DNA from 2 places in the Variovorax sp. 10L421 genome. Region 1 is predicted to be linked to the other one. Evidence: predicted binding sites of a transcription regulator. Region 1 holds the regulator's gene; the other holds the start of a gene.
What was found. Region 1 encodes LexA, which represses DNA repair genes until DNA is damaged. Its sites were predicted from a motif close to ACTGTATNNNNATACAGT; they were not measured.
Positions count from the first base shown of each region.

Region 2: a site for LexA is predicted at 2,137-2,154, ahead of AC1DFC_RS19510 (PA0069 family radical SAM protein). Genes of this name have one in related genera too.

Region 1 is NZ_JBFTJJ010000002.1:4,997-8,626, forward strand. Features, by position in the region: gene adk (adenylate kinase) at 117-773, shown strand; gene AC1DFC_RS04030 (asparaginase) at 810-1,775, opposite strand; gene lexA (transcriptional repressor LexA) at 1,849-2,532, shown strand; gene AC1DFC_RS04040 (hypothetical protein) at 2,671-3,048, shown strand; gene AC1DFC_RS04045 (D-2-hydroxyacid dehydrogenase family protein) at 3,138-3,630, shown strand, end outside.
Region 2 is NZ_JBFTJJ010000015.1:114,964-118,593, forward strand. Features, by position in the region: gene AC1DFC_RS19505 (LysR family transcriptional regulator) at 1-676, opposite strand, end outside; gene AC1DFC_RS19510 (PA0069 family radical SAM protein) at 1,021-2,115, opposite strand; gene AC1DFC_RS19515 (GbsR/MarR family transcriptional regulator) at 2,233-2,817, shown strand; gene AC1DFC_RS19520 (thiol-disulfide oxidoreductase DCC family protein) at 2,878-3,300, shown strand; gene AC1DFC_RS19525 (SAM-dependent methyltransferase) at 3,333-3,630, shown strand, end outside.

The sequences.
Region 1 (3,630 bases):
CCGGCAGCGGAAATTCTTCGCGGGCACGCGTGCTATCCTCGAAGCAACTCCGCCTAGCCCAGCCCTGGGGCCGACGCTTGGTGCGACACAAAATCCAAGAACCGTCCGAGGAAACCATGAGACTAATTTTGCTGGGCGCGCCCGGGGCGGGCAAAGGCACGCAAGCGGCTTTCATCTGCCAGAAATACAGCATTCCCCAAATCTCGACCGGCGACATGCTGCGCGCCGCCGTCAAGGCCGGCACGCCGCTCGGCCTGCAGGCCAAGGCCGTCATGGACGCCGGCGCACTGGTCAGCGATGACCTGATCATCAATCTTGTGAAGGAACGCATTGCGCAACCCGATTGCGCCGGCGGCTTCCTGTTCGACGGCTTTCCCCGCACCATTCCCCAGGCCGATGCCATGAAGGCAGCGGGGGTCAAGCTCGACTACGTGCTCGAGATCGACGTGCCCTTCGGCGACATCATCGAACGCATGAGCGGCCGCCGCTCGCACCCGGCCTCGGGCCGCACCTATCACGTCAAGTTCAATCCGCCCAAGGTTGAAGGCAAGGACGACGTGACCGGCGAGGAACTGATTCAGCGCGAGGACGACAAGGAAGAAACCGTGCGCAAACGGCTCGACGTGTACAGCCAGCAGACGCGTCCGCTGGTCGACTACTACTCGGCCTGGGCCGAGGCCGACCCGGCCGCCGCCCCGAAATACCGCGCCATCAAGGGTGTGGGCACGGTGGACGAAATCACGCAACGTGCATTGGCTGCCCTGAACAGCTGATCCTCCCAACCGCCCCTGTACGGGGCGGTTTTGCTTTCACCCCAGCAGTTCCAGCATCAGCGCGATGCGCGCCTTCACGGGCGTCAATGCGCCAGCATCGCGCAGCTCGTCCCCGGCCTTCGGCAGGATGCGCCCGTTGGCGCAACGCGTGGCGCGAACAACCGCAACGCCTGCGTCCTGCGCCTTGAGCGCAGCCGCTTCCAGCGCGTGGTGCAGGGTGCCGTTGCCAGTGGCGGCAAGCACCAGTCCTCGCACGGGATCGGCACCGCCGAACTGCAGCAGCGCATCGATCACAGCACCGCTGGCGCCGGCATGGCTCATGACGATCTCGACGCGGGGCCACTGAACCGCAGCCTCCAGGAAGACCTTCGACGCGTGTGATGCAGCGCCTTCCGGCCAAGACCGGACAAGGCGAACCTCCCCTTCCTCGACATAACCGACGGGCCCAGCATCGCCTGAAGCAAAGGCGTCAGGCCGATAGGTGTGCACCTTCTGGATGTCGATGCCGCTGTGGATCGTGCCGGCGCACACCACCGCTACGCCTCGCGCGCCCTGCGTCGCGGCAACGCTGATGGCGTCGCGCACGTTCTGTGGTCCGTCGGGCGCCAGCGCGGTCGCCGGGCGCATCGCGCAGGTCAGTACCACGGGCTTGGAGGGCGCCAGCACCGAGTGCAGGAAGAATGCGGTCTCTTCGAGCGTGTCGGTGCCGTGCGTGATCACGACGCCTGCCACGTCGGCCTGCGCCAGCCAGTGCGCACTGCGCCGGGCCAGTTGCTGCCAGATGGCGAACGACATGTCCTTGCTGTCCACCTGCGCGACCTGCTCCGCTTCCAGCAACACGCCCTCAGGCGCCTCGATGCCGCCCAACAGGTCGGCCACGCCGACCTGTCCCGCGGTGTAGCCGATGTTGTCGCCGCTACTGGCGGCCCGGCCGGCAATGGTGCCGCCCGTGCCCAAAACCACGACACGGCGGCGCGATTCAGGCGAAGAGGAATTGACCATAGCTTGTCAACTTTTAAAAACTGGTTAAAAATACAGCTACTGGATATCTAGCCAGTGCCGCAAGGAACCACATATGCAGTTCGCCGTGAAGCTTACAGCCCGCCAGCAGCAGATCCTGGACCTGATCCAGAGCGCCATAGCACGCACCGGTGCGCCGCCCACGCGCGCCGAAATCGCCACCGAGCTCGGGTTCAAGTCGGCCAACGCCGCCGAAGAGCATTTGCAGGCGCTGGCGCGCAAGGGTGTCATCGAGCTCGTGAGCGGCACCTCGCGCGGCATCCGCCTCAAGGGCGACGCCCTGCGTTCGCTCAATGAAACACGCCACCGCGAAGGTGGCCAGTTCTCGCTCTCGCTGCCCGGCATGGCCCAACTGGCATTGCCGCTCATCGGCCGCGTCGCAGCCGGCTCGCCCATCCTCGCGCAGGAGCACGTCGACCAGACCTACTACGTCGAGAACACGCTGTTCCAGCGCCAGCCCGACTACCTGCTCAAGGTGCGCGGCATGTCGATGCGCGACGCCGGCATCATGGACGGCGACCTGCTCGCGGTGCAGGCCACCAAGGAAGCGCGCAATGGCCAGATCGTGGTTGCGCGCCTGGGCGACGAAGTGACCGTCAAGCGCCTGAAGCGCAACAAGCAGGTCATCGAGCTGCACGCCGAGAACCCCGACTACCCGACCATCATCGTCCAGCCCGGCGAGCCCTTCGAAATCGAAGGCCTCGCAGTCGGGCTCATCCGCAACACCATGCTGATGTAGGCCCCGCGGCCTGCTTTTTGCAGCACCCCATCCGGCAGCGACAGGTGGCGGGCGTATGGCGAAGAGTCGCCATCACCCTGTCGCAGCCGACTCAAGAAATCCTGCCTGTGTTCAACCTCATACTTTTTTGGAGTTCACATGGGAATCGCCCTCCTCGCCATCGCTGATTTCTGGATGCCGCTGCAATCGCTGGCCAGCCGCCTGATGCCGGCACACCGTCCTCGCCGCAGGGATCGCCTCGACGCTGCCGAATCCTCGACCGGACTTCGCTACGTGGCGGTGCGCCCTGCCTGCACCGCCCGCGCCGGCGGCGGTGCAACACCCACAGCAGCCAGCGCCGCGCCGGCGCGTCCGTTGCGCGTGGTTCGCGTGGTCGACGGCATGGGCCAGCAGCGCAGCAACCGCGTCGTGATCTCGGGCCGCATGGCCGATGTCTGCGCCGAACTCGACCGGCTGGCCGCACTCGAAACCGCCGAGACCGCGGCCGCGGCCCCTCGTTCGACCCGCCTTCACTGAGCCAGAACACCCCTGCGAGCGGCTGTGGGGTGGGTATCCAAACGTTCACTGGCACGACATTCCAATGCTGCGAGGCACAATGGCACGCCATGAACATTGTGATCCTCGACGATTACCAGGACGCCGTGCGCAAACTGCGCTGCGCCGCCAAGCTGGACGCGTACGCGGCCAAGGTCTATACCAATACGGTGAAGGGTATCGGGCAGCTTTCGGTTCGCCTCAAGGATGCCGACGTGATCGTGCTGATCCGCGAGCGCACCCAGATCTCGCGCCAGCTGATCGAAAAGCTGCCGAAGCTCAAGCTCATCTCGCAGACGGGGCGTGTCGCCGGGCACATCGACGTTACTGCCTGCACGGAACGTGGCGTCGCGGTCGCGGAGGGCTCGGGCTCGCCGCAGGCGCCTGCTGAGCTCACCTGGGCGCTCATCATGGCCGCCATGCGCCGGCTGCCGCAGTACATCAGCAACCTCAAGCACGGCGCGTGGCAGCAGTCGGGGCTCAAGTCGGCCTCGATGCCGCCCAACTTCGGGATCGGCTCGGTGCTCAAGGGCAAGACGCTGTGCATCTGGGGTTATGGCCGCA
Region 2 (3,630 bases), on a different contig from region 1:
CCTGCACGTTGCTGGTGAAGCGCCCTCTCACTCGCACTTCTTCCTCTGTGCCGTCAGGCCCCTGCAGGCGCCAGGTGGCGTGGCTGCCGGTTTCCGGTGGCTGCGTCAGGCATTCGTGCTCGCTCAGCTCTTGCAGCGTGGCGGGTACACCGTGCGCCGCCAGGTAGGCGGGGCTGGCCAGGAGGCCAGCGTGGCTCGCGAAAATCCTTCGGGAAACGTAGCTCGAATCGGCCAGCGGGCCGATGCGAAATGCCACGTCGATGCGATCGGCAATGAGATCCGCCGGGACATCGCTGAGAACGAAGTCGAGTTGGACCAACGGATGCGCATCGAGAAACGCCGTCACCCATTCCATCTCGAAGTATTCGAAGAAGCTGGCCGATGCAGCCACCCGTACCGGGCCGCACGGCTCCTGGCTGCCGGAGACGTGCGATTGCCCTGCTTCGATCAGCTCCTCGACCGCGGGGCCGCATCGTTCACGAAAGGTTTCTCCCGCGCTGGTCAGCGTCAGTTTGCGGGTCGAGCGCTGCATCAGCCGGGTGCCCAGGCGCGCCTCGAGCTGCTGGATGCGGCGGCTCACCGTTGCCGAGGGCATGCGCAGCTGCCGCGCCGCCTCGGCAAAACTGCCGAAGCGCGCGACTTGGACGAACATTGCGACTTCATTCAGGTCGAGCACGAGATTCTTTCTGTCAATAGGTGATTTCAAATTCGCTTGCGCGCTTCGATTTATCAATTCCGTTTTTGCTATCGATCAATCACCGCTTTGCAATCGATCAAAATCCATCAGGTGCGGATACAATTCCAAAAATCCTGAGCACCAGCTGACCAATTATCATCGACGGGCGCCTTTACAAATAAGTTTCGAAATAGACCTTCGCTGCGGAGCTATTCCGCGCGGCTGCCATTTATATGGAAATAGCAGATAGTTGATCTAATCCACTATCTCCGCCAAGACGTTTTTTCCGCAATTGGCCCTTTGCTGATTCATATATGAATCTTTGCTTATTCCAGCCCGCACAGTTAGAACAAGCTGCCCTGCCCCACCGCGCTCGGCGGCCGGAACGCGGTGATGTCCAGCGGAATGCGCTCGCGGTTGAAGCCGAGGCGGTTCGCAGCCTTCTCGAAACGCTGATGGATCAGGTCGGCCCACAGGCCTGAGCCTTTCATGCGTGTGGCGAAGTCGGCGTCGTAGTCCTTGCCGCCGCGCATCTCGTGGATGCGCGCCATGATGCGGTCGGCGCGCTGCGGATAGTGCAGCGCAAGCCATTCCTTGAAGAGCGGCGCGACCTCCCAAGGCAGCCGCACCACCGTGTAGAAGGCGCTGCGCGCACCGGCTTCCCACGCGGCCTCGAGCACCAGTTCCATGTCTTCGGTCACGAAGGGAATCTGCGGCGCTACGCTCACACCCACCGGCACGCCGGCCGCGGCCAGCGTGCGGATGRCTCGCAGCCGTCGATGCGGCGCTGCGGCGCGCGGCTCCAGCTTGCGGGCGAGGTCGCCGTCGAGCGTGGTCACGGTGACGTACACGGCCGCAAGGCGGTCGGCCGCCATGGGCGCGATCAGGTCGAGGTCACGCTCGATGGCGCTCGACTTGGTGACCAGCGCGAACGGATGCCTCGTTTCCTTCAGCAGTTCGATGATCGAGCGCGTGAGCCGCAATTCGCGCTCGATGGGCTGGTAGCAGTCCGTGGCGGTTCCGATGGCGATGTAGCTGGGCCGATAGCTCCTGCGCCCAAGTTCGGCGCGCAGCACCTCGACGATGTTGCGCTTGGCGATGAGCTTGGTCTCGAAGTCGAGGCCCGGAGAGAGATTCAGGTAGCTGTGCGTGGGCCGGGCAAAGCAATAAATGCAGCCATGCTCGCAGCCGCGGTACGGATTGATCGAACGGTCGAAGGGGACGTCGGGCGAGTCGTTCTCGTTGAGCACCGACTTCACGTCCTCGAAGCGGATCTCGGTGGCGATGGGCTGCAGCTCGTTAGCCTCGGCCACGCCTTCCTCGAGCGTGCCCCAGCCGTCGTCGAAGGCGCTGCGCTCGTCCTTCGAGAAACGGTGCGCGAGTTGCGTGGCCGCACCGCGGCCCTTGATGGCGTGAACGGGGATCCGTGCAGTTGGCATGGCAGCTCCTTGGGCTTAAGTACTGTGTATTAATACAGTATTTCACCGATTCACATTCGTCGCCAATTTTTCTATTTCTCTATTGACAGAAATTTCGTAAATCCTAAACTCGACGCCATGGAACTCACCGACATTCAACGCAAGTTCGTGCTGCACTGGGGTGAAATGGGCTCGATGTGGGGCGTCAACCGCACCGTCTCGCAGATCCACGCGCTGCTCTTCGCGCACGGCAAGCCGATGAACGCGGAGGAACTGAGCGAAACGCTCGGCGTGGCCCGCTCCAACATCAGCAACAGCCTCAAGGAACTGCAGGCCTGGAACCTCGTGCGCGTGACCCACACGCTGGGCGACCGCCGCGATTATTTCGAGACCAGCGTCGACGTGTGGGAGCTGTTCCGCACCGTCGTGCGCGAGCGCAAGGAACGCGAATTCGACCCGACCGTGCGCGTGCTGCGCGAGCTGGTTTCCAGCCCCGACTTCCAGAAGGAGCCCGCCGATGCGCAGGACCGCATCCGCTCCACCATGGAACTCATGGACAAGCTCGCCACCTGGGCCGACGAAATGCTGCGGCTGTCGCCCGGCACGCTCGACAAGGTGATGACGCTGGGCGCCAGCGTGCAGAAGTTCGTTCGCGGCGAATCGGCGTCGCCCGGCAAGGGCGATGACGCCGACGCGCACCACGCCAGCCTGCCGATGATCTGAGGTCTCTTTTTTTGCCCATTTATTTCTGTTTTAACAGAAATATCGATAACAAAGAACGCCATGAGCCGCCCCGCCCTTCCCGCCTACCCGCTCACGATCTACTTCGATGCCAGCTGCGCGATCTGCTCTGCCGAAATGGGCAGCCTCAAGGCGCGCGACGCGGAAGCCCGGCTGCAACTGGTCGACTGCTCGCCAGTGGCGTTCAGCAGCGGTCCGGCCCCGCGCAGCGCGCTGATGGCGGCCATCCACGTATCGGACGCCGAAGGCCGGGTCTTCGTCGGCGTGCCGGCGATCCGCATCTGCCGCACGGCGGTCGGCCTGTCCAGCGGCAGCTTCCTGCTCGACCTGCCTCTGGTTGCACCGCTGGCCGACCGCGCCTATGCGCTGCTGGCGCGCAACCGCTACCGCATTCCGCGCTGGCTGGCCGCAAGGCTGGCGGGGCGCGTCGCGTCCTCCTGCGACGACGGCAACTGCCGCCTCTGAGAACCAACGAACAACCATCTGAGGGAATCGCCATGTCCACTGTTTTCCGGCCCGACTTCCGCACGCCCCACGACACGCCCCTGCGTATCCCGGCGAGCCACGCAAGCGCGCCCATCACGGCCGAGGACACGCAGGACTACTTCACCGAAGTCGCAGTCGACTACAGCGCGTGGAGTCCCAGCTACAACATGCACTTCGGCTTCTGGCGCGCGGGCCTGAACCCGCTTCGGCGCGAAGGCATGCTGGTGGAAATGAATCGCGTGGTCGGCCGCGCGCTGCAGCTCGGCCAGGCACGGCCCGGCAGCGCGGCGCAACGCCGCTGCGTGATCG